DNA from 3 places in the Oceanobacillus sp. FSL W7-1293 genome. Region 1 is predicted to be linked to each of the others. Evidence: riboswitches for the same ligand, from Rfam matches in the RefSeq annotation. Region 1 holds a riboswitch; each other region holds the start of a gene.
What was found. A riboswitch is a leader RNA that binds a small molecule or an ion and turns the genes downstream of it on or off. The one in region 1 is predicted to bind S-adenosylmethionine.

Region 1 (2,274 bases):
GAAAGAACGCACCTGCTCGGCATCTTCTAAACAAAATGAAAGCATGCCGCCTTTATTTGGGTAATAAACCTGCCCAATTGACGAGTGGTCTCGCAGGTAAGCAGCAATTTTCTGTGCGTTTTCCTCGTGACGCTGCATACGCAATGCAAGTGTTTTTAACCCGCGGACAAGCAGCCAGCTGTCTGAAGCAGATAATGTTGCTCCTGACGCATTATGCATTTCAAATAATTTTTCGGAAAGGTCAGGACTTTTGGTTACGACCAGACCGGCTAAAACATCATTATGACCGCCGATATATTTTGTCGCACTATGCACTACAATATCCGCACCAAGCGTGATCGGCTGCTGGAGATAAGGTGTTAAAAACGTATTATCAACAATAAGCAGCAGGTTATGCTTTTTAGCCAGCTCCGCATACTTTTCAATATCCACCTCCTGAAGTAACGGGTTCGTCGGTGTTTCTAAAAAGATAGCCTTTGTATTTTCATTAATACATCGTTCTGTTTCCGTAATATTTTGACAGTCATCATAGGTCACGGAAATATTATAAGCTTTTTCAAAATGATTAAAAATACGGTAAGTTCCTCCATAGATATCCTTCGTCGCGATAAGGTGGTCGCCCATACGAAACAGAGAGGAGAGAACTAATTGAATAGCTGCCATTCCTGAGCTGCAGGCGAAAGCAGCATCTCCTTCTTCCAGTTTTGCGAAACCTTCCTCTAAAACCGATCTGGTCGGGTTCTTGGTACGCGTATAATCATAACCTGTGGAATGACCAATTCCCTGGTGCTGATAAGCTGTTGACATGTAAATAGGCGGATTTATAGCCCCTGTCCGTTCATCTGTTTTATTACCTAACTGTACTAATGCTGTTTCTATTTTTCTCATTTCCTTCAGCCTCCTCAATCCCGAAACATGAATTCGCTCATCCTTCGCGAGTATGCAGTTTTCTTATGATTTTCCCATGTGAACTAAATAAAAAACCCTTCTTATTCCAGAGATAAGAAGGGTATGATATCGTGATGATACATATCTTATCTTTAAAGGGGAGTTCCCTTCTGGAATTAGCACCTTGCTATAAGCAGCTGGTTGCTGAGACATCGTCGGGCCAGTCCCTCCGTCTCTCTGGATAAGAATTGGAATTTTATTAAATTATAATTACGTTAACTTTACAAGAGCGGAGAAAAAAAATCAAGTCTTGATTTTTTTTAAAGTGTAAAAGCCGGCAACACTGGCTTAGAGGCTGTGTATAGAAAGAAGAAGCTTGAAAAAAACGAAAAGTATTTGAAAAGGACTCCGATGAAGATTACAATGGTAGTGTAGTGAACGTATTGTTGAATGGTTATAAAATGGACAATTACTCTGAATGGGCTGGATATGTCTGATAATAAAAAGGGTGAAATAATAAATATCCGAATGAAACTATTTAAAAAGGAAGAAGATATATGCGCAAAAAAAAGCTATTATGGGTAAACATTTCTATGTTAGCAGGATGTATTATCATCATTGGCATGGGGATTTATAAGGACAGCCGCTCTGTAGAATATTCAATGGAAGTGAGTACAGAAGACGGAACTGGACAAACTGGAGAAAGCGTAGAGATTTTTACAACCTCTTGGAATAATCGGTTATTAGGAGATAATGAACAAATTTATCAAACAGCTAATTTAGATTATCGCAACATACTTCAGCAGGAAGACAATGAAATAGAAGCGCAGGAAGAGCGTAATGTGAACCAGAGTACCGAAACAGAGGAAGAAACATACACGAATCCAGAAACAGAGGTGCAGGAAGAAGATTATACAGTTTCTGAGGAAGCATCATCTAATCAAATAACAAATGATGAACCAGTTGACAGTGAACAAAGCAGCAATGCTTCAAATAGAGAAAACGCAGCTGGTGAAAATAATGAGAATACAGAAAGCCGAGAAACAGAATCGAATAATACGCAACGTTCCACAGCTTCTGTACACCAGAATCAATCTAAAAAAAACCATCGTTCTTCCGATGCTAATGCTTCTAAATCGGAAACCGATGATTCCAGTACAAACGACAGGAAAGATGATAATTCAAAAGAGGAACCGGAAAATCCATCAAGACCGCCAAAAGACGAAAATGATGGCAATAAAGAAGAGAATCCAAATATAGAAGAACCTGACCCTGAAGATGAAACGGAGAGTAATGATTCGGAATCAGAGGAAGAAAAGCCCGAGGAAGAAGAGAATAATGAAGATCACGAGGCTGAAGAGGATGAAGAAAGTTCAGAACAGGAGT
Region 2 (2,274 bases), 490 kb from region 1:
CGACCCGGATTGCTGCTTAGCCTTTCCGAATGCACAAATTGCTGTTATGGGACCGGAAGCAGCAGTGAATGCAGTAGAAGCAAATAAAATCGCTCAGCTTCCTGAAGAAGAAAGAGAGGCATATATCGCAGAGAAGCAGGCCTCCTATAAAGAGAATATTGATATTTATCGCTTAGCTTCCGAAATGATTATTGATGATATTATTGATCCAGATCATCTTCGGAGCGAGCTGACAAGACGTTTTACCATTTATCAGAATAAGAAAAAGCAATTTACCGAGAGAAAACATGGGGTATATCCTGTGTAGGCGAATAAGAAAACGCTTAGACCAATAGGGGCTAGGCGTTTTTTATGAAGCGTATAAAAACATTTATTTAACCATAATAATATTATGTAAACTATAATTTGTGTTTCGAACTGATTTCAAAAAAACTTGCTCAGATTGACCAATACCAAAATCTATGGTTGGAAAATATAATTAAAAGTGTTAAAACGACTAATGGCCGCTTACAGTAAAATTATTTTTACTCGCATCATCGATAGGTTTTGGTAAGGAACCACTTAATTTAATTAAAATTTCCGCTTGACACATTTTTTAGAATTCGATAGTATATGAAGAAATCTTAAAAAACTAAATAATGTAATTCCTTATCAAGAGCCGGGGGAGGAACTGGTCCTGTAATCCCGCAGCAACCATTACTTAAAACACAGTAAAATGGTGCTAATTCCAGCAAGCTTTTCACTTGGGAGATGAGGCAGTGTATAAAAAAACCTCTTCTCATTGGAAAGGGTTTTTTTCATTTTAAACAATGATAGGGAGGGAATAATTTCAATGGTATAAGTATGACTAAAACCGAGTAATTAGATAGGTAAAGTTTAATTATTGCTGGAGTTGTACGAAAATAAGCGAAATGAGCTTACAGTTTTTATGATTTTATGACAAACAAAAAACAAAAATTTTAAATGTATGAGGAGAGATTTCATTGACTAAAACAGATAGTTTATATCAAAAATCTTATTTTAACCGGATAACAGAATTAAAAGAATATGCGCCTGAAGCATTTCGAACTTTTTTTGCTTTTAACGACAAGGCATTGGCTGAGGGAAATTTATCAGTTAAATTAAAGGAATTAATTGCGGTAGCCGTAGCACACATTACTGGATGCCCGTACTGCATTGATTTACACGTGGGGAATGCTAAAAAGAATAATGCTGATAAAGAGGAAGTAACAGAGGCCATTTTTGTTGCAACAGCTCTAAAGGCTGGTTTAGCAGTTGCTCATGGTGTGAATGCGCTAAATGCGTTTGATGAAGAGGAAAAAGACGAGCTGTACAAAGCATCCTATTTTAATAGATTAACAGAATTTGGTGACATTGATGCGGGTACATTCAAGGCATTTGCTGCTTTTGATCATAAATCCATTAAAGCAGGAAAATTGTCCGAAAAGGAAAAAGAACTTATCGCGGTGGCATCAGCACACACTACAGGCTGCCCTTATTGCATTGACCTGCATACGAAAAATGCCAAAAAAACAGGGTCCAGTCTAGAGGAAATATCAGAAGCTATTTTTGTAGCAGCTGCTTTAAAAGCTGGCTCAGCAGTGGCACATAGTGTAAATGCCTTAAATGCTTTCGATGAATCATAAGTAAGCAGCAATCAAAAGAGGGTAGGGTCAACACCAAAATCAATGGTTGTCTAAATCAAATAAAGAGAAACTTTAATCAGTAGCGGTCGCGTTAACCTGACAACATTGGTAATCGCAGTCTCAGTCCCAGCCAGTTACACTACGATAAAATCTAGCTTACAATCATAGATTTTGGTGAAGCGGTCAAGATGAAAATTTATGAGAAAAGGAGTTTATCGAAACGATGACTAAACAAATTCACCTGAATGGATTTATTCAAAATTCACCTTCCCCTCACTCGACAGGATTATGGAAGCATGAAAAGGACGAGGGGACAAAACATAATGACCTGTCATATTGGACAGAAACAGCAAAAATCCTGGAACGCGGAAAATTTGATGCCATGTTTATTGCCGATGTGCTTGGAACCTACAGTGTATATGGAAATAGTCATGAAGCAGCTGTCCGGCATGCTGTGCAGCTTCCGGCTCATGACCCGTTGATTCCGATTTCTGCGATGGCTGCTGTAACTGAAAATCTCGGCTTTGCGCCAACTATTTCTGCTACATATGCACAACCATACGCGCTGGCAAGGCAGCTATCAACATTAGATCATTTAACGAATGGAAGGGTTGCCTGGAATGTGGTG
Region 3 (2,274 bases), 700 kb from region 1:
TCTTTATCGAGGAGGCTGAGCTCAAGCCCACGGAAAGCGGAGTGTATTTCTGGAGCGGCTATATTCAGCATTTTTTATATACTTTTATTCTTTAAAGAAAAACGTCAGGCATCTTCAGACACCTGACGTTTTTTTATTTTGCAGTCAACGCTTTTAATTCTTCTACTTTATCTGTTTTTTCCCATGGGAATGTAATATCTGTACGTCCGAAATGGCCGTAAGCAGCTGTGTTTTTAAAAATTGGTCTTCTTAAATCAAGCATGCGGATAATACCTGCCGGCCGCAAATCGAATAGCTCCCGGACTGCTTCCACTAATCTCTCTTCACTGACTTCCCCTGTACCGAATGTATTGATTGAGATAGAAACGGGCTGGGCAACGCCAATCGCATAAGCCAGCTGAACCTCACAAGAATCAGCAAGACCTGCAGCAACAATATTTTTAGCAACATAACGGGCCGCATACGCAGCAGAACGATCCACTTTCGTTGCATCCTTACCGCTAAAAGCGCCGCCCCCATGTCTGGCATAGCCTCCATAAGTGTCTACAATAATCTTTCTTCCGGTCAAGCCGACATCGCCTTGTGGACCGCCTAAAACAAAGCGCCCGGTCGGATTAATATAATACTTTGTTTTTTCATCCAGTAATTCACCGGGTACAACAGCTTCGACAACATGTTTAATAATATCCGCTTCGATTTGTTCATTCGTAATATCCGGATGATGCTGCGCAGAAATGACAACCGTATCTACACGCAGCGGCTGATTATCTTCACCGTACTCAACGGTTACCTGTGTTTTCCCGTCTGGACGCAGATAGCCGATAATCTCTTCCTTTCGAACATCTGCTAATCTTTTGGATAAACGGTGTGCTAAAGAAATTGGTAAAGGCATCAGCTCTTCAGTTTCATTACATGCATAACCAAACATTAATCCCTGATCACCGGCACCAATTGCCTCGATTTCTTCTTCACTTTCTTGTCCTTGTCTTGCTTCCAGCGCAACATCCACACCGCCGGCAATATCAGGAGACTGCTCATCAATAGCAGTCAATACAGCACATGTTTCTGAATCAAAACCATATTTTGCCCGTGTATAGCCAATTCCTTGTACTGTTTCACGTACAATTGCAGGAATATCTACATATGTACTTGTAGAAATCTCTCCGGCAACTAAAACAATTCCAGTTGTAACCGTAGTTTCACAAGCCACTCTGGCATTCGGATCCTTCGAGAGAATCTCATCCAGAATAGCGTCTGAAATTTGGTCAGACATCTTATCCGGATGCCCTTCAGTAACTGACTCAGAAGTAAATAAACGACGATTTGCAGCCATAAGGCTAACTCCCCTTCTCCAATAATGTTACGGAACTCTATTTCAATATAAATTTATCATTCCACCCAATGTGGTTTCATTTTTTAGAGGATATTTAAAAAGTCTCCTAAAAACAAAAAAACCTCTCCTTCAAAATATATGAGGAAAGGAAAACTTATTGGCCTTTCGCTCTTATTGTTCAAGGAATGATCCTTGCATCAGGTTAGCACCTTTCACTTAAAGTGAGGTTGCTGGGCTTCATCGGGACTGTCCCTCCACCATCTCCAAATAAGAGTATCCGTTCAATATTTAGATTAACGAAACAAGCCTCTCCTGTCAACCTTATTATCATCTGTGACAGAAAAAATAATTTTTCATAAATTAGTATGAACTATTATATTTAATGTGTTATACTAATAAACATATTTCAAGATAAAATCAATTCTAAACCATTAATAAGGAGTGAATAATTGCTTTATGAAAATATTGCGGAGAAGTATACTGGAGGAGCTCACTTTAACTAATATTTACAGCAACTATTCTGTTGGCCAGCTTATCGAAAAAATTATTCATCGTGATGAAGCAAAATTAACATCTACTGGTGCGGTCCGTGCCACCACTGGAAAATACACGGGACGTTCTCCAAAAGATAAATTTATTGTAAAAGATGCTTTATCAGCGGATAAGGTAGACTGGGGAAATGTTAATCAGCCTATTGAAGAGGAAGTCTTTAATAGGCTGATTGGCAAAGTGATTGCCTATTTAGATAACCAAGAAGAAATTTTTCATCTGCAAGCTTATGCGGGTGCGGATGAAAAATACAAACTGCCTATTCAGGTAATCAATGAATATGCCTGGCATAATTTATTCGCAAGACAATTATTTATTCCTGTTGAAAAAGAAATGGAGCAATTACATGAAGCTGATTTTACAGTAATCTCTGCTCCCGGTTTTAAAGCAGA

Region 2: another riboswitch for S-adenosylmethionine. It lies ahead of MKY65_RS11175 (carboxymuconolactone decarboxylase family protein); the one in region 1 lies ahead of MKY65_RS13620 (methionine biosynthesis PLP-dependent protein).
Region 3: another riboswitch for S-adenosylmethionine. It lies ahead of metK (methionine adenosyltransferase); the one in region 1 lies ahead of MKY65_RS13620 (methionine biosynthesis PLP-dependent protein).

Annotation. Positions count from the first base shown of each region.
Region 1 covers NZ_CP150212.1:2,769,073-2,771,346, reverse strand. The annotation lists gene MKY65_RS13620 (methionine biosynthesis PLP-dependent protein) at 1-888, opposite strand, end outside; SAM riboswitch class I at 1,032-1,136, opposite strand; gene MKY65_RS13615 (hypothetical protein) at 1,446-2,274, shown strand, end outside.
Region 2 covers NZ_CP150212.1:2,275,413-2,277,686, forward strand. The annotation lists gene MKY65_RS11170 (acyl-CoA carboxylase subunit beta) at 1-307, shown strand, start outside; SAM riboswitch class I at 646-757, shown strand; gene MKY65_RS11175 (carboxymuconolactone decarboxylase family protein) at 978-1,646, shown strand; gene MKY65_RS11180 (LLM class flavin-dependent oxidoreductase) at 1,870-2,274, shown strand, end outside.
Region 3 covers NZ_CP150212.1:3,473,264-3,475,537, forward strand. The annotation lists gene metK (methionine adenosyltransferase) at 134-1,333, opposite strand; SAM riboswitch class I at 1,502-1,607, opposite strand; gene pckA (phosphoenolpyruvate carboxykinase (ATP)) at 1,790-2,274, shown strand, end outside.